2 regions of the Lysinibacillus sp. FSL K6-4013 genome follow, and region 2 is predicted to be linked to the other one. Evidence: predicted binding sites of a transcription regulator. Region 2 holds the regulator's gene; the other holds the start of a gene.
The links. The regulator LexA, encoded in region 2, represses DNA repair genes until DNA is damaged. The targets are predictions, from matches to a motif close to CGAACATATGTTCG.
Positions count from the first base shown of each region.

Region 1 (10,034 bases), 2.2 Mb from region 2:
AGATTAAAGAACAAATCTTGGCAAGAGATCGTGAAATGGACAATAAGTTTACGAAGGATTTGCAAGTAAACGCTATTCATGGAGCAAGAAATTATATTGGCGATAAATGGGTGCGTGTTGCCAAGCCACATAAAATTTTAGATACCAAAAATTGGCCTTTAATTGCTGTTCGCTTAAACATTCTAACAAGGAAAACTTTAGGTGGCTTACAAACAAATTTAAATGGTGCTGTTTTGGGTATGGACGGTCAGCCAATTCCTGGGTTATATGCTGCTGGTGAAGTAAGTGGTTTCGGTGGTGGTGGTGTCCATGGCTACCGCGCTTTAGAAGGGACATTTGTTGGTGGGTGTTTATTTAGTGGACGCCAGGTAGGACGTTATTTAGGACAAGGATAAAGTGTATAAATAAGAGCATCGTCTTGATGAACGATGCTCTTTTGAACTGATGATCACTATGCTGAATTTTTTGAGCTGCAATGACTATGAAATAATCCCCTGAATTAAATTGAATGGATTTGGGATCTTACTTGCCCAAACTACAGGGAAACTATCTTTAATGCATTATCTCTCTAAGTATTAACAATTTGATTGTTGGACCTCTGCAATCTTAGCAATTTGCGCTTCAACTTGTTCCTTTGTCCAACCATTTTCCTCCACGAAAAAGTTGCGTTCGGCACGGCGACAATCATCTGAACAGCTACGCATGTAAAATGCCTCGTGTTTTTCTTCACAAAGCATTAATTTATGACACGCAGGGTTTGCACAGTTTGTATATCGTTCAGAAGGTTCCCCTGTAAAATAATCCTTCCCAACAATGACATGCTCCACCTGATTAATCGGTACACTTCGACGACGGTCAAAAACAAACATTTGACCATCCCATAATTGACCTTTTACTTCAGGATCCTTCGCATATGTAGCAATACCGCCGTGCAATTGACCTACGCTCTTACCATAGCCCTCACGTTTTAGCCAACCTGAGAATTTTTCGCAGCGAATACCACCTGTACAATAAGTTAAGATCTTTTTATCTGCAAAATCTTCTTTATGTGCCTCCATCCAAGCAGGTAGGTCACGGAAGTTTTCGATATCTGGTCGTACAGCACCTCGGAAATGACCGAGATCATATTCATAGTCATTACGGGCATCGATGATTACTGTGTTGTCATCTTGCATCTGTTCCATAAATTCTTTAGGTGTTAAATAATCACCTGTGATTTCTAACGGATTGATATCCTGTTCTAAGCCTAGGTGAACAATTTCCTTACGAGGACGTACATGCATTTTTCTAAAGGTATGCCCTTCAACCTCATCAATTTTCCACATAATATCATTAAAACGAGCATCAGCCTTCATATGGCTCATGTAAGCATCTGTTTGCTCAATGGTACCTGATACAGTGCCGTTAATACCTTCGTAGCCTACTAAAATGCGACCAAGAAGCCCTATCTCTTTACACAGTGCTAGATGCTCTTCTGCAAAAGCTTCAGGGTCTTCAATCGTAATATATTTATAATAAAGTAATACACGATAGTCTTTTTGTGTCAAAATACGTTACCACCTTTATCTCAATATTCGTCCTTTAATATAGCATAACAAGGAGCATTTTTGCTTAGAGAGAAGGAGTTTTCTAAAAAAACACGAATTATATATAGTGAATGACTATTCATATTTGGGGGTTATAGAGATGGAATTTTCAACAATTACTTTAGAAAAATTAGAACGTCGTGCAACATTAACGTTGAATCGTCCGCAGGCGATGAATGCTATGGATGATATTATGATGCGTGAACTAGCAGAATGCTTTGAAGCTCTACAACAGGAAAAAGATATTCAGGTGCTTGTTATTCGTGGAGAAGGAAAGGTCTTTTCTGCGGGTGGTGATATAAAAGCAATGCTAGATGAAAGCAAACCGCTGAATATTGATGAGGCAATGGTTTATCTGACACGTATCGTAAAGGCATATTATCAGCTACCGATGATAGTGATTGCAGCAGTTCATGGAGCTTCAGCAGGTTTAGGATTTAGTCTAACACTAGGGGCAGATATTATTGTAGCCTGTGAAAATAGTAAGCTTGCTATGAATTTCATTGGAATAGGACTGATTCCAGATGGTGGCGGTCATTTCTTCATGAAGGAACGTGTAGGAACGGTTAAAGCGAAACAAATGATATGGGAAGGGAAGGTATTAACAGCAAATGAAGCATTAGATGTAGGGTTAATTGATTATATTGCACCAGAGGGCACTGTATTTGCAATGGCAGATCAGCTTGTTGGGAAAATGCTTGCATCCCCTATCTCTTCCATGATTACGACGAAAAAAATTCTGCATGCACAAAATATGCCACAGCTAGAAAATATCTTAGCATTAGAGGCTGAGGGCCAGTCTGCAATGCGTAAAACAACAGATCATGTTGAGGGCATTCATGCATTTGTAGAGAAAAGAATGCCTGTCTTTGTAGGTAAATAAAAATAATAAAAGGCGCGTAGCAAACACTTGACTACGTGCCTTTTATTAGCCACTAAACATGGAATAAAATTAATTTACCTGAAGCGTTTACAAGACGATGAGTTTTATCGGCAACACCTTTTTCTTCAATTTGTTGTTGTCCATTTAGTTTAGCAGCCTCATCATTTTCAAAAGTCCAAGTTTCATCAAATAATGTTTCTCCTGTTTTTTCAAAAGCTGTAAAACGATAATTCTCCATACAGACCCCACCCTTTTACTTGAATATATTTCTATTATACATAGAAGATTTATAAACTTCACGGTAAAACTAGTGGATTTTTTGATAAATTACGAAAATTGTGGAAAAAGTGAGGCAATGTTGTTTTTTCCGTAATAGCATTTTTCATCAAACATGAATTATGATAAAATAGAACAAATATTCGGTATTGGTTAATCAGCATATTATTACTTTGGTTTGCACTAAAGAGAGAATTATCTACTATTTGAGGTGATTGGATGTCAGCAATTCGTTTTTTCCATATGGCAGATTTACATTTAGATAGTCCATTTAAGGGCTTATTTGGTCTACCCGAACCCATTTTAAAGAAAATACGGTTAAGCACTTTTGAAGCGTTCGATAAAATTATCGTTAAAGCGATTCAGGAAAAACCTGATTTTTTACTAATTGTTGGGGATATTTATGATGGTGAAAATCGTAGCTTGCAAGCACAACGAAGATTTCAAGATGCAATGGAAAAGCTCTTTCAACACAATATCCCTGTGATTGTGAGCTACGGAAATCATGATCATTTAAATGGCACATGGACACGCTTTGCTTTACCAAGTAATGTCTATGAATTACCGGTTGAAACGAGTGTAGTTCAATTAAAAATACGTGGTCAGCAAGTGAATATATATGGTTTTAGTTATCCCGAACGTCATTTAAGGGAATCCGTTATTGAAAGCTATCCAACTGCGCATGATCAGCATGCCCTTCATATTGGTATGCTACATGGCAGTGAGGCAGGCAATACGACACATGATGTGTATGCCCCTTTTACAAAACAGCAGTTACTTGAAAAGAACTATCATTATTGGGCGCTTGGCCATATTCATAAACGACAGCTTTTACATCAAAACCCGCCCATTGTTTATCCAGGCAATATTCAAAGTCGACATCGTAAAGAACAAGGAATGAAAGGTTTTTATGATGTGACGTTATCCAAAACATCGACTGAGCTTGATTTTATCTCTACTTCTGCTGTCGTTTATAACACGATAGAGGTGGATTGTACGGATGTGGTACACGCCAATGAATTGCTGAAGAGATGTGCAGAAGCGATTACAGCCAATAGAAAGAAGTTTGGCGCATCGGTAGTAGAGCTTCATTTGCAACAAATTGACGAACAAACGGAAGCTTTATTTGAGCATGCAACAGTAGATGCATGGTTAGAGACTATTCGAGAGGCTGAGGAAGGTATTGAGCCAATGTGTTGGGTACAAAAAATGGTGTTGCAAAAGGCCGCGAGATTTTATGAGCATACCGCAACTACCCAATCCGTTGTGAGCTTAATGGAACAGTGGGACAGTAATGAATGGAAGGATATTTTAAAAGATTTGTACCAATATGCCGGTGGGGCAAGGCTAATAGAGCCACTTAGTGAAAAGGATATTGAGAACTTAACGCATCGTGCACAGACATTATTAGCAGAAGAAATTCAAAGGGCGTGATTACATGCTGACAATTCAAAAAATCCAAATTTATGGCTTTGGTAAGCATGAAAATATCTCCATTTCGTTAAATGATGGTGTCACTATTTTTTATGGTTTAAATGAAGCAGGAAAAACGACGATTCAACAGTTTATACTACAAATGCTTTTTGGCTTCCCTACAAGGCAGCAGACACAGCGCAAATATGAGCCGAAAATTTCGACAAAATATGGGGGTCAGCTGACACTTTTGCATCCAATTTATGGTCAATGCACAATTGAACGTGTGAAAGGAAAAGCTGTTGGTGATGTTACTGTCTATCTTGAGGATGGTACAACGGGGCATGAGGAGCTGTTAGGAAAGCTTTTATATGGTTATTCTAGGGCATCCTTTGAAGCCATTTTTTCTTTTTCACTGCATGAGCTACAAGGTATTGAAAAAATGTCTGAAGAGGAGCTAACTCATTTGCTACTGGCCTCAGGTACAACAGGTATTCAGCATTTATCCACCCTTGAAAAGAAAATGGATAAAGAGGCTAGTGAGTTGTTTAAAAAGACAGGTAAAGTGCCATTGATTAATCAAAAGATCGAGCAATTAAAGCAGCTGGAGCGGACGATTAAACAGGAACAGGGAAAAATACAAACCTTTGAGGATAAATTACAGCAATTACAGTTACTCGAGCAAAAGTTAGAACAACTATATGGTACGCAAAAACAGCAACAGCAACAGTGGCAGCAATTAACTATTCAAAAGCAAGCGCTTCCTCTTCTCAAGCAGCAACAGACTTTGCAACAAACAATGACCAATTATCAGCATGTTCAGTTTCCATCAGAGGGTATTAGACGTTATGAACAAATAAAGGATCGTCTGTTACATGAAAGTCAACAACTGATGCAATTAAAGGAGCAGCATCAAACATTGCAGGAGAAACTAATAGCAGCAGTGGATGAGCAAAAGGTTAATGAAATGGCTTACCTTATGCAAAAAGAGGCAACGTGGCATCAGCTAATGGTGAAGGAGCAAAATTTACAGGATGATCTCTTTTTACTCGAACAAGAAATTGAAGCACAGTTTCGTTTACTAGGTGTAACAGACAAAGAGGCACAAGAAAATCTTCTGAACGAAACAGTTTCACTCCAACAGGAGCAACAATTTCAGCTTCAAATAAGTAAATTAGAGGAGGCCGAGGAGGAGCTAAAATTTTATCTACGTTCACTCGATCAAGTACACCAAGAGTTAGATGCAATAGCCAAACAGAAGCAGCAGCTAATGCTTGAGTCATTAACAAGCGAGGAAGAACATATTTTAGCACAGTGGCCACAACAAAAGCGGAGGCTTGAGCAATTACGTGCTGCCAAATCGCAACGCAGTAAGCAGAAGCAGCCTCATTATTTTATCTGGCTTGTACTACTGATTGGTTTCATGTCGTTTGCTTATGGCGTATTTGAAAAAAACATAGTTGTAATCCTAATTGGAGCAGTTTTATCATTGCTAACCTTTTTGTTTATTCGATATGTTAAGCAAGCAGATGAACCTACTAATAAAGAGCACAATTTCCTCCTACGGGAGTTAGAGCAGGAGGAATTGACAGTACAAGCAGTTCTTTTAAAGAAGCAAAGATATGAAGATCGTTGGTTACACATCAATGAACAGCAGAAAGAAAAAGAGCAGCAATACACTTCTCTTGAATATAAAATTCAACAAGCGGAGGTAGAGAGTGAAGAAGCCACTCAGACACTCCAGCATTTTTTAAAGCGTTATCGCTTACAAGGAACGATAGCTAGAACGCTAATGCCCGAATTATTTATGCGTATTCGTGGTGTACAAGAATTAGCAGCTAAACGAAACAGTACCTCAAGTCTATTGCAAGAAACACAGGTAGAAAAGAGCAACATTTATGAGCAGCTTCAACGGGTTTTAGATGGAGCCTATGATGAACAGGAAATTTATATGCATTTACGAACAGCCTACCTTGAAGCACAACAGCATCAGCAGCAAGCACAGCATGCAAAAGATCAGCTAGCCAACATCCAAATAAAAATAGAAGGTGGACAATCAAGAATGGATCGTTATACAGCTGAAATGTACGAGCTATTCAGTGAAGCAAAAATCCAAAATGAACAGGCTTATTATGAAATGCATGAGCAATTTGAACAGAGAAGAAAAATTGAGACAGAATTGCAAACTGTTCAGGCTCAATTATCTTCACTCGATCTTCAACAGAAGAAAAATCTGATGGAGGACACTGTTAACGAGGGCATATTTGCTTTACAACAAGAGCAGCAGTCATTGCAATTAGAAATTGACCAATGTCTTGAACAACGTGCCGCTTTGCTAATGGAAAAAGAACAGCTATTAAATGATGAAAAGTATGGTCAATTGCTTCAACAGTTTGAGCAGGAGAAAACAGAATTGCAGCAGTTAATAGAGCAATGGGCAACTAAAAAAGCTGTGGCAACAGCTATTCATGAAACTTTATTCCGTCTTCGCGAAGAAAAATTACCTCATGTCCTTGCAGAGGTAAATGCCATATTCCGTTTACTAACAGAAGGAAACTATGACAAACTTTCGATTCATGAGGAAGGTTATTTTGTAGCACAGGATGCTGCAGGAATACGTTATCAAATGGTGGAGTTGTCGCAGGCTACCAAAGAGCAAGCTTATATTGCATTGCGAATGGCTCTAGCAAAAACCCTAGTGAGCGCAGCTCCATTTCCCATGATTATGGACGATCCTTTTGTCCATTTTGATCGAAACCGCACAGACAAAATGGTACAATTAATGAAAGAAGTAGGATATGAACGTCAAATTTTATATTTTACTTGCCATGATACAATGCTCAAATATTGGCAGAGAGATCAGATTGTCGATATAGGAGCATTAGCAAATGAAAGGGGAGTGGCGTCAACATGAAAGGGATTACGACGCTCCAAGTTGGAGAAGCAGTTGATCAATTTTTATTAATAAAACAAGCGACAAAAGGTGTTACAACCGTTGGAAAGCCATTTATGTCGCTATTATTACAAGATAAAAGTGGGGATATAGAGGCAAAGCTATGGGACACGAATGAGGATCATGAAAAGATGTACCATGCGGAAGCCATTGTACGTGTTGGCGGAGAGATTCATGACTATAGAGGAAAGAATCAATTGCGTATCAAATCTATTCGTGTTGCAAAGCCAGAGGAAGGAATCGCTATTCATGATTTAGTGCCGTCCTCTGCAACACCGAAAGAACAACTATATGAAGAATTAACACAATTTTTCTTTGATATTAAAAACCCAAATATCTCACGAATTACTAGAGCGGCTATAAAAAAACACCAAGAGGCCATTTTAGTTTTTCCAGCAGCGACAAAAAATCATCATGACTACGCGTCAGGTTTATTAGATCATATGGTCTCTATGCTTAAACTAGGTAAAGCCATTGCTGATCTATATCCAACACTAAATCGTGACTTATTATATGCGGGAATTATTTTACATGATGTAGGCAAGGTTGTAGAGTTATCAGGACCAGTTGCCACAATGTATACAGTGGAGGGCAATTTATTAGGCCATATTACGATTATGGTGAATGAAATTGCTAAGATTGCTAGTGAGCTTGAAATTGAAGGTGAGGAAGTCATGCTGTTACAGCATATGGTATTGTCTCACCATGGGAAAGAAGAATGGGGTAGCCCGAAAAAACCGATGATTCAGGAAGCAGAAATCTTGCATTATATTGATAACATTGATGCAAAGATGAATATGTTAACAAGAGCATTAGGAAAAACGACACCGGGTGAATTTACAGAGAGACTCTTCCCTCTTGATAATCGTTCATTCTACAAGCCTACTATTTAAAAAGCAGTATAAATCAGCCCATAAACTAACATTGCTGTCTAGCTATTCGTTATTAATTTCTCTGAGTCTAAGTATTCATATATTTATTTGTAGTGCCTAACTATTGTACCAATGTGAATATTTATTTTAGAATAGAGAGAGAAATTATAGGAATGGGGAAAAGTAATGGATACAGAGGGACTTTTTTCACGGAAAATTAAGTTTTGGAAAAGTTTAATTTTCAAAATGATATTAGCAATTGGCATAAGCTTGTTTATTAGCTCCCATATTTCAGAATTTGTTAGTCGTCAATTCGAGAAAGTAGTGCATTTAAATGGTAGTGCAGGGGTTGTCATCAATACATTTATTTCGTTATTTATCGGCACAGTAATTATTTCGTTATGTACAAGGTATATCGTCTTAAGGCGTGTAAAGCGTGTGTTAAATGCTATGACACTGGCTGCTGATGGCGATTTAACTGTTCGCATTGATGATCGATTGAAAGATGAAATTGGTCAATTATCTACTGAATTTAATCATATGTTAGAGCAAATTGGCACGGTCATTGAAAAGACGAATAAAGCATCGACAGATGTATCAGCCTTTACAAAGGAATTTACAACGATTACCGAGCAAAGCAGTCAAACAGTTGAAACTATCTCCAGTGCCATTGGGGAAATTGCCTCCAGTGCAGAAGGACAATTAAGGCAAATGGATTTATTATCTGAATCGGCACATTTAATCACTAAAGATATGGATCATGCATCTTCTGCTGTACAGGCAGTGGCCTCAATAGCGAATGAAACGAACCAAAAGGCTGATTTAGGATTACAGTTAATTGAGCAAACGATTGAGAAAATGAATACCATTAATGAATCTGTTCATCAATCAACCGAAGTTGTGAATGCTTTAGGTGAAAAATCAAAGGAAATTAGTACGATTGTAGCGCTGATTACAAGTATTACAGATCAAACAAACCTGCTTGCATTGAATGCATCTATTGAAGCAGCTCGTGCAGGAGAGGCTGGAAAAGGCTTTGCAGTAGTGGCAGATGAAGTAAGAAAGCTAGCAGAGGAATCTGGAAAAGCTGCAGATAATATTCGAACATTGGTGGATGATATTTTAAACCAAACCTCCAGTGCTGTTTATGCTATTAATAGTGGGACGCAGTTTGTGGAGGAAGGGCGTGAATCTGTTGAACAGACAGGCGATACCTTTAAAAATATAGTCGTAGATTTGCAACAGATAAGTCATCGTACAAAGGAAGTAAAGGATATTGTCTTGCGTGTCAATGAGAAAACAAGTCAAACAGATGAGGCTGTAAAAGAAGTCGTTGGCATAGCGAATGGCACATCTTCAGGCATACAGCATATTGCTTTATCAATTGAGCAGCAAAGTGCCTCTAATGAGGAAATAGCAAGTGCTGCAAATGTTCTTCAAACAATGTCAAACGACCTACAAACTGAAATTAGCCAATTTAAAGTAAAATAGAGAAGAAAAAGAAGCATCTGATATATCAGGTGCTTCTTTTTTGTATAGACTCGTCTCTAAGTTATTTAGATTCCTTGTCAGTATCTTTTGCTTTATCTTCGGAATCCTCTTTTGGCGCATTTTCTTCAGCCTTTTTAGCTGCTTCTTCAGCTGCTTTTGCTTGTTCTTCACTTGTTGTTGTAAAGAATTTAAGTGATTCTTTTAAATCTTTATCAGATGTTTTTACATCTGCATCTTTAGCCATCTTTGCAACAATATCTTTAAGAATCGTTTGAGCTTCGCCAGTTTGGTTCAGTTTACTTAACATAGTTGAACGAATGTTTTCTTCTTCGTCTTTAAATGAACCTACGCCTTTTACATCACGCTTGTCCGTAATTTCAATTACGTGGTAACCAAAGCTAGATTTTACTGGTTCACTTAATGTATTTAATTCAAGAGCATAAGCAGCATCGTTAAACTCGTCAACCATTGAACCTACAGAGAACCATCCAAGCTTTCCACCTTTTTGAGCAGAACCAGTATCTGTTGAGTACTCTTTTGCAACGTCCTCAAACTTAGCG
Region 1 is NZ_CP152031.1:3,840,321-3,850,354, reverse strand. Features, by position in the region: gene MHB39_RS19070 (FAD-binding dehydrogenase) at 1-395, shown strand, start outside; gene MHB39_RS19065 (rhodanese-related sulfurtransferase) at 576-1,547, opposite strand; gene MHB39_RS19060 (enoyl-CoA hydratase) at 1,687-2,469, shown strand; gene MHB39_RS19055 (YhzD family protein) at 2,522-2,707, opposite strand; gene MHB39_RS19050 (DNA repair exonuclease) at 2,965-4,179, shown strand; gene MHB39_RS19045 (AAA family ATPase) at 4,184-7,072, shown strand; gene yhaM (3'-5' exoribonuclease YhaM) at 7,069-8,004, shown strand; gene MHB39_RS19035 (HAMP domain-containing methyl-accepting chemotaxis protein) at 8,170-9,474, shown strand; gene MHB39_RS19030 (peptidylprolyl isomerase) at 9,536-10,034, opposite strand, start outside.
Region 1: a site for LexA is predicted at 2,878-2,891, ahead of MHB39_RS19050 (DNA repair exonuclease). Genes of this name have one in related genera too.

Region 2 (10,034 bases):
CAAGTGATATCCATTTTGATCCACAAGAAACAGAGCTACGTGTCCGCTATCGAGTAGATGGTGTGCTTCGTACTGAACGATCTTTGCCCAAGCATATGCAAAATGTCGTATTGGCTCGTATTAAAATTATGGGTAATTTAAATATTACAGAAAATCGTATCCCACAGGATGGACGTATTAAAACCAATGTTAATTTTAGACCTGTCGATATACGTTTAGCCACATTACCAACAGTCTATGGTGAAAAGGTTGTTATGCGTATTTTAGATTTAACCAATTCAGCCAATGATATTGATAAATTAGGCTTTAGTGCAAGTAACGAAGCACTTTTCAGGAAAATGATAGCCCATCCAAACGGTATCATGTTAATTACTGGTCCAACAGGCTCAGGGAAGTCCTCTACGTTATATGCGGCACTTTCTCATTTAAATGAAGAAGGCGTCAATATTATTACGGTTGAGGACCCAGTAGAATATCAATTAGATGGTATCAACCAAATCCAAGTAAAAGAGGAAGTCGGCTTAACATTTGCGGTAGGTTTACGATCAATTTTACGACAGGACCCTGACATTGTGATGGTAGGGGAAATTCGTGACCTTGAAACAGCGCAAATTGCTATTCGTGCTTCACTTACAGGTCATCTAGTGTTAAGTACGCTGCACACTAATAGTGCCGTAGAATCTATTTCAAGACTACATGATATGGGTATCGAGCCATTTCTACTATCCTCCTCCCTCGTAGGAATCATGGCGCAACGTCTTGTACGTAAAGTTTGTCGTGATTGTGCTGAGCCATATGTATTCACTTCTCGTGAACTTGAAATACTTGAGGAAAATGGGGTGGAGGGCGTAACGCATGGAAAAAAAGGTCGTGGATGTCCTGCCTGCAACCATACAGGCTACCGAGGGCGTATGGCGATTCATGAAATCCTCCCTGTTGATCGCCAAATAAAGGATATGATTTTAAATCGTGTTGGTGATAGCGTTCTACGTGATTATATGAATGAGAAAGGCTTCCATACCTTATTAGTAGATGGATTACTAAAGGTTGTAGCTGGCAAAACAACCACATCAGAAATATTACGTGTTGCAAGTGCAGACTAGGGGTGAAAGAAATGACAGCATATTCAATCGTTGAATTATTAACACGTGCATTTGAAGATAAAGCATCGGATCTACATTTAACAAAAGGTATTCCACCAGTATATCGTATTCATGGGCAACTGGAGCATTATGGCACAGTGCCGTTAGAAACAGAAGATTTAAAGGAAATGGTAAAGGTCATTCTCCCTGTCCATAAACAACAGGAGTTTGAGGACAAAGGAGAAACGGACTTTAACTTTTCATTGCCTGGGAAATGTCGATTCCGTGTCAACGCCTATCATCAGCGAAATGAAGTAACGATTGCGGCTCGTTTAATTGAGGCTAAAATTCCTTCTATTGAAGCGCTCAATATGCCACAGGTGTTATATAAGCTTGCGGAAAAACCACAAGGCTTAATTTTAGTGACTGGCCCAACAGGCTCAGGAAAATCAACTACCTTGGCAGCAATGATTGATCATATTAATGAAACGAGATCAAAACATATTATTACGTTAGAGGATCCAATTGAATACTTGCATACACATAAGAAATCTGTCATCAATCAGCGTGAGATTGGTGTCGATACGATGAGCTTTGCAAATGGTTTACGTGCATCATTACGTCAGGACCCAGATATTATTTTAGTTGGGGAAATGCGAGACTATGAAACCATCTCCACGGCTATTACGGCGGCTGAAACGGGGCATTTAGTCATGGCAACACTTCATACAAGTAGTGCACCAACGACGATCGACCGTATTATCGATGTATTTCCACCGCATCAGCAGAGTCAAATTCGTGTGCAGCTTGCGAATGTACTACAAGGTATTGTTTCTCAGCGTTTATTTGTACGTAAGGATATAAAAGGGCGTATTGCTGCGACAGAAATTTTAGTACAGGCACCTGCAATTTCAAATTTAATTCGTAATGAAAAAATTCATCAAATTCCAAGTGTGATGCAGACAAGTAAAGCTTTGGGTATGCACACATTGGAATATTCGATGCAGCACCTAATTACGACAGGTAAGATTTCACTAGAGGATGCAAGACCATATATGAACGCTGGTGATTATAGTTGACGATATTTCGTTATAGTGGTCGTACCAAAACAGGAGCACCTAAAAAGGGCATTATCGAGGCACCGAATAAAAAGGTAGCCATGGAAAAGCTTCGAGCACAAGGAATTAATGCAAGAGAACTTCAAGAATCAAATAGCATTTTACATAAAGATATTGCTTTTGGTACAAAAGTGAAGCACCAGGAATTCGTTATTTATTGTCGGCAATATGCGACATTAATTCGTGCTGGCGTTCCTGTCGTTGAAGCAACTCATATTTTGGGTGAGCAAACACGGAGTAAACCACTGAAGCGAGCATTGATGCAGGTTGAAGAGGATATTCGAAATGGGATGGCATTTTCAGATGCAGCAGGTAAACACCCAAAAGTGTTCCCATTGCTATTTGTCAATATGATGCGTGCTGGTGAGGCTACAGGAAACGTTGACGATACATTAGATCGTCTTGCAAGCACACTAGAGAAGCAATATAACATTAAGAAAAAAATTCAATCTGCCATGACCTATCCAGCGATTTTATCGCTTTTAACTCTAGTGGTTGGTATGTTTTTAATGGTATTCATTGTGCCAACCTTTATGGATGCATTTAAGGAAATGAATTTGGAAATGCCGTTAATAACGGTCATTGTAGTGGGGATTAGTGATTGGCTCATACAGTTTTGGTACCTTGTGATTTTAGGGCTATTGGTATTAGTAGTGGGCCTACATTATTTCTATAAAAATAATAAAGAGTTTCATTATGCCGTCAATGTATTTTTACTTCGTATGCCAATCTTTGGACAGCTTTTGCAAAAGGATATTATCGCGAGAATGACAAGAACCTTGTCAACACTCTTTAGCAGCTCCGTACCAATCTTACAAGCCCTAACAATTGTCGAAAAGGTTGGTGGTAATCCGGTAATGGGTAAAGTAGTACTGGAAGCTCGCGATAATTTAGAAAAGGGTGGCACATTATCAGAGCCACTTGAAAAAAGCTGGCTATTTCCACCGCTTGTAACACAAATGACCTCAATTGGCGAGAAAACAGGGTCCTTGGATTACATGCTTGAAAAGATAGCTGATTTTTATGAAGAGGAAGTAAACCGTGCCGTCGATACCATGAAGTCACTAATTGAGCCTTTAATGATTGTGGTACTGGCTCTAGTTGTAGGAGTCATTGTAGCGGCTATATTCTTACCAATGTTCCAACTATACGAAAATATGTAAGAACTGTTAGATTCAACACTTGAAAAAGTGTATGAAGTTATATATCGATACCTACTCATAAAAAGCACACCTTAGGATAAGAAACATAGAAAGTGGATGTCTAAAAACTTTCTATTTCTTATTTAATGGGACCAGCAATATTTATAGAAGATACTGGTATAAGGCGCTAAAGGAACACGCAATGAATATTCTCACGGCAGCTGATTTCTTTTTTCTAGACAATCCAGATAAAACTGTAGTTTCAAGTGGTTAATTATTGGTACTTGGTTATTTAGATGATACAGGTAAATTCCAAGTAAGGGAACTATTAAAATAATTGTAAAGATAATCAAAAAGATAGAGAATATGATTCTAAGATTATTGAAAAATAAACCAAATTAGATACTAAGAAAATAGAAGTTCGTGTTTTCACACTTCATATAAAAATACTAAGGAGGAATATTAAATGTTAAAAAAATGGAACAATAAGAAACTATTGAAAAACGAAAAGGGTTTGACATTAATTGAGCTTTTAGCAGTAATAGTTATCCTAGCTATTATCTCTGCAATAGCCGTTCCTGCAATTGGAAATATTATTGAAAATACTCGCTATAACGCTGCAAAGGCGGATGCAGTTAATGTTCTAAATGCAGCAAATCTCTATTTTACGGATGAGCCAGATGAAACTTCAGTGACATTAGAGAAATTAAAGAGTGAAAAATATTTAGATCATGCTGGTAAGCTTGAAAAAGCCACTACTGTTTCAGTCACTAAAGCAAGTCCTAACAAAATATCAGCTACAAATGTTCCATTTAGTGGTACAAAAACGGTTTCATTTAATGAGGCAACATTAGAATCTATCAATGCGGATAACCAAAAAGGAAGTAACTCACCTAAATCAATAGGTGGCACAACAAAATAATCAGTCCTCCCAACCCACTCAGAAGCGCAAGAAAATTTGCGTTTCTGGCTGGGAAATGGATGACTAATTGAAAAAATCATTTATACTGGATAGGATAAGGAGGTCTTTTCACATGTTTAAGAGAAAAAGAAAGTCGCATGTTTCGATTGAACTGAAGGATTATGTGCTGCGTGCGATTGTGGCGAAAGGACCAGAGCCTAATCAGTGGCAAGGCTATGAATACCCTTTAGCAGCTGGAATCGTTGAAAATGGAACAATCGTCGATGAGGTAGCTCTTTTTGAGGTGATTAAAGAGCAAGTAATGAAATGGACAGGGAAAAAACAGGCTGTCCGTATGTTTGTCCCTGATACGACGGTTCTATTAAAAAACTTTGAGCACCCTAAAGATGTCAAGCCTCAGGAATTACGAGGATATGCTGAAATGGAATTGGGACATTCCATTCATTTACCATTTCAAGACCCTTTAATTGATGTTTATGATGCTGATGCCGAGGATGGCAAGGCTATCTTATTTGCTGCGCCTTCTGAAGAGATAACGAAAATGGTAGGGATGCTGCTAGATGTTTCATTAGAACCTGAAGCTGCCGATATTCGTGCGCTTTGCAATATACGCTTATTAGAGCATATGTCATTATTAGTGCCTAATAAAACGTATTTGATTGCGGAATGGTCGATTAATGAGCTCTCTATCAGTATTTTTTCCAATGGCCAAGTGGAGTTTTTGCGCTATCAATCCATTGAAGTAGATATGACGCAATGGCAGGGGAAGAAAGAGAATGAGTTTAACTATCAATTTATCTATAATGGCGAAGCAGAGAATTATCAAATGGTCGTAATGGATCAGGTTCTAGAGATTGATCGGATGATGAATTTCTTTAAGTTTTCTTTACATAAAGGTGAAAAAGCAGTGGATGAAATTATTATGCTTGGCGATAACCCACTATTGAAATCAATTGGAAACTTACTTGCTTCTAATTTAGAACCACCGCTAAGAGTTGTCGATGGGAAAAAGATTGAGAAATCATTTCCTCGCTTTAAGCGAGAATTTTCAACGTTGCTTGGCTTAGCTTTGAAGGAGGTTCATTAATGGTTCCAGATATAAACCTCTTACCACAACTTGAAAAAAGAACAACCTCCCCCAAGCTTTTTTACAGCTTGGTGATTGTCATTGTGGGACTTATTGTAGCTTATTTACTTTTTTTATTTTTTACATCCAAAAGTGAATTGTCACGATTGACTGCAGAGGAACATGCTTTAACAACACAGCTTGATCAATTGCAGCAAGAGTTAGATGCACGACAAAGTGTCGATCAGGGTTCATTGGAAGAGTCTGTGACATTTATTCAAGGTGTTTCTTATCCTGTAACACCGTTGATTGATGAAACGAAAACTTTATTACCAACTCATTCCTATTTACGTAGCTACGTTTTCGGAGAGAATACGGTGAATATTGAAGTGGATTTTGAAACGATGACAGATATATCGAAATATGTGGAGCGGCTTTTAATGAGTAGCTATTTTACAGACGCTCAAATTAACACTGTCTCAAACTTTGATATAGAGCTAGGTGAACAAAGGGAGTTAACACCCCAACAAAAATTTAAAGAAGTACCGCGCTATTCAGTGTCCATTACAGCGACAATCGATTTTATGTATTTAGCTGGAGGACGACGCTCATGAATAAATTAACGAGTAGTAAAAATTCATCTATGATCTTGTTACTTGCGCTAATAGCTGCTATTTTATTTGCGCTGTATTATTATTTGCTTTCACCAAAATTGAATGAAGTGAATGAAAAAGAGAGTAATGTGTTGCAGGTGAAGCAAGAATTAGCTAGTGTCAAAGAACAACTAGCTCAATTAGACAAGGAGCAGGGACAGCCTACAATCAATATATTAGCCTTAAGACAAAAGCTACCTGCAACAAGAGCCGTTGAAAAGATTATTCTTGATTTAGCTGAGATTGAAGAGGTGACAGGAACTCGTATACAGTCTTTAACTGTTCAAGGTGAGGACGGCACTGTAACAAATTCAGATGTATCGAATGATCCCAATATGTTGGAGCAGGCTGAAGCAGAGGTCAATGGTAATCAGGAGAACAAGGAGACAACGACACCGATTGCTTCTCTTTCGAAAGACTCTTTACCAGCAAATTTAAAGCTTATTACTTTTATATTAGAGGTGGGTGCGCTTGATTTTAATTCTCTTGAAAGCTTTTTACAGGAGGTTGAACAATTAGAGCGTGTCATGAAAACCGATAAGATTGAATTTAAATTGCCTGGAGAGCAGGCACAGCTAGAGAAAGATGCAGATCTTACGTTAAAGGCAACAGTGCAAGTGACGACGTTCTATTACGAAGAACAACAATAAACTTTATTGATAGGCGCCCCATACTTCATTTGTATGGGCGCCTATTGGTTTAGGAGGACATGAAATTGGAAATGGCTTATACGATCTTTATTTTTTTATTTGGACTTATCTTTGGCTCTTTTTATAATGTAGTTGGCTTACGTGTACCACAGAAGGAATCGATTGTACATCCTCCTTCACATTGTCCGAAATGCCAGAGACGACTAACGGTGCTTGATTTAGTACCCGTTTTGTCCTATGTATTTTTAGGAGGAAAATGTCGGAGTTGTGGCAATAAAATTTCTTGGGTTTACCCATTCATAGAATTAATGACAGGTGTATTATTTGCCTTTGCTTATTGGCAGCTAGGCTGGGGCATAGAATTGATAGTAGCGTTCTTTTTTATTTCCTTATTAGTTATTATCGTTGTGTCAGATTTGGCCTATATGCTAATTCCTGATAAGGTATTAATATTCTTTTTACCTTTGCTAGCTATTGGACGAGTTCTGTCACCATTAACACCGTGGTGGGACTCTCTTGTGGGTGCTGTCGTCGGTTTTGGCATATTATATATCATTGCTGTGCTATCTAACGGTGGCATGGGTGGAGGCGATATTAAATTATTCTTTTTAATTGGTCTCGTTCTGGGTACGATTGATACACTATTAACGCTTTTTTTAGCTGCAGTGATTGGTATGATTGTCGGGATTACCGTTTTATCGAAGAACAAACAAGGGAGAAAAACACCCATTCCATTTGGGCCATCTATTGCATTGGCCGCAGTCATTGTTTATTTCTATGGCGATCTATTAATCAATTGGTATTTAGGCTTTTGGTAATTGTTCAATCTTCAAGAATGTGGAGGGAAGCAAGTGAAACCGATTATTGGTATTACAGCCTTTGTGGAGGATGATTTATCCTCTCGATTAAATGCTGCTTACAGCAAAAGTATTATTGATGCTGGTGGAATTCCACTGATTATTCCAATTGGAGTAGAAGAAGAGGCAGCCCAGATTTTAGCCCTTACAGATGGTTTATTATTATCCGGGGGTCATGACGTGCACCCATTTCTGTTCGGGGCTGAGCCTTCATTAAAACTTGGAAAAATTCATCCCGCGCGTGATACAGTGGAGTTAGCAATAATTGAAGCCGCATTCCAACGAAAGATGCCTATTTTCGGGATTTGTCGAGGGATTCAAATACTAAATGTTGCATTAGGTGGTACCTTATATCAGGATATTGATAGTGATCATTTTAGCACTAAATTACTCCAACATATGCAGCAATCAGGTAGAGCTGTAGCTACCCACACTGTACAGATTATTGCTGATAATTTATTAGCGACTATCGTTGAACAAGAGAAGATAGCAGTGAATTCATTCCATCATCAAGCGGTGAATGTATTAGCTGAAAAATTAAAAGTAGCGGCAAAATCAAATGACGGTATTATCGAAGCTGTAGTTCATGAGGAAATGCCATTTTGCTTGGCTGTTCAGTGGCATCCTGAGGAACTAGCCATAGCAGGAGATGAGAGTGCTCAAAAGCTATTTTCAGCCTTTGTTGAAGCTAGCTTAAAATTTAAGAAGGAAGCTTAGAGGGCATTGTACAAAGAATCCAATCGTCTGTGGATTCTTTTTTTGCGTAAAAAAGAGGATACATGCTCTTAGAAGGAACATAATCCTCAAAACCTGTTTTAATAGTTAATGTACTCGTCTGTAAAGACCTACAACTTGTCCTAAAATAGAAACTTGATCGACAATAATAGGTTCCATAGAAGAATTTTCAGGCTGTAAACGGAAATGATTTTTCTCTTTAAAGAAGCGTTTTACAGTTGCTTCATCCTCAGCTGTCATAGCTACAACAATATCCCCGTTATTAGCTGTTGCCTTTTGTTTTACAATGACTAAATCTCCATCTAAAATTCCGGCTTCAATCATTGATTCTCCCATAATTTCTAGCATGAACAATTGATCTTCACTTGTGCCGTACGTATCGGGTAATGGGAAGTATTCTTCAATGTTTTCAATTGCTGTAATTGGAGAACCAGCTGTAACCTTCCCGACAAGTGGGACATGGATCACCTGTTGCTTTTGGATGGATTCTTCAGGCTCTAAAATTTCAATTGCGCGTGGCTTTGTTGGATCTCGACGAATAAAGCCTTTTTGTTCTAATCGAGCTAAATGTCCATGAACAGTTGAACTGGAAGCAAGTCCAACTGCTTCACCAATTTCACGTACTGATGGCGGATATCCCTTAGCTCGTACCTCTTCCTTAATGAAAGCTAAAATATCCTCTTGTCTTTTCGAAACTTTTTTCATGAGTGCTCACCTCTTTTTTCTAAAATCAATCTTCTTATTTGATAGTATAACAGAATGCGAACATGTATGCAAACATAGGTTCGAAAAGTGTTTGACAAAAACGTTTGTTCGCTTTATTATGAGAACATACATTCCGAACAAACATTCTTAAAAAGGGGTAATGATTATGACATGGTTTAAGAAAAACACACATATCTCAATTTTATTAGGAGCTTGCCTACTATTTGCAGCATACCTTTACATTACTGATCCAGGAAAAGTTAGTTACGCAGAAATCCAAATCGAACATGGGGATAGCTTGTGGTCGTTAGCGGAGCAATATCGTGGTAAAATGAGTACTGATGATTGGATAAAGCTTGTAAAAACGGAAAATGAACTAGCAGATATTAAAATTGTAGCGGGAAAATCTCTAGTTATTCCTGTAGTGAGTGATCAAGCCAGTCCCATCAATACTATCGAAATTGCGAGAAATGAACAATGATAAATAATCAACTGTCGGCTGTTGTCTATTGTCGCGTAAGTACTGAAAAAGAAACACAAAGCTCCTCATTAGAGCGTCAACAGGAAGAGTTGCTGCGCTATGCTAAGGAGCAAGGCTATGCGGTGAAGGGCGTGTTTAAAGATCAGCATAGTGGTTATGATGTAGAACGTGCAGGCTTACTAGAAATGCTTGATTTCATAAAAGATAAAAACATTAATGCCCTTTTTGTACAAGATGAAACTCGTTTAGGACGAGGCAATGCAAGAATGGCTGTATTGCATTTATTACAAAAATCAGCAACGGATGTTTTTTCTATGCGTGATGCTGGCCCAGTTCAATTAAATGAAATGGACACGATGCTGCTAGAAATTTTAGCGATTGTAGAGGAATATCAGCGTAGAATTCATAATGCTAAAATACGACGAGGTATGCGACGTGCTGTAGAAAACGGCTATCGTCCTGAAAATAATTTATCCAACAGAGGTAATCCGCAGGGGCAGGAGCGTAAAGATCTACCTGTAGATGAAATTGTAAAGCTACGCAAACGTGGATTTACCTTTGAAGAAATTTCTATAACGCTTAGAGGGTTAGGCTTTGAGGTAAGTAAGGCGACTGTCCATCGT
Region 2 is NZ_CP152031.1:1,308,210-1,318,243, forward strand. Features, by position in the region: gene MHB39_RS06165 (GspE/PulE family protein) at 1-1,103, shown strand, start outside; gene MHB39_RS06170 (type IV pilus twitching motility protein PilT) at 1,115-2,161, shown strand; gene MHB39_RS06175 (type II secretion system F family protein) at 2,158-3,363, shown strand; gene MHB39_RS06180 (prepilin-type N-terminal cleavage/methylation domain-containing protein) at 3,809-4,264, shown strand; gene pilM (pilus assembly protein PilM) at 4,377-5,351, shown strand; gene MHB39_RS06190 (hypothetical protein) at 5,351-5,944, shown strand; gene MHB39_RS06195 (hypothetical protein) at 5,941-6,633, shown strand; gene MHB39_RS06200 (prepilin peptidase) at 6,699-7,451, shown strand; gene MHB39_RS06205 (gamma-glutamyl-gamma-aminobutyrate hydrolase family protein) at 7,485-8,207, shown strand; gene lexA (transcriptional repressor LexA) at 8,313-8,930, opposite strand; gene MHB39_RS06215 (LysM peptidoglycan-binding domain-containing protein) at 9,097-9,411, shown strand; gene MHB39_RS06220 (recombinase family protein) at 9,408-10,034, shown strand, end outside.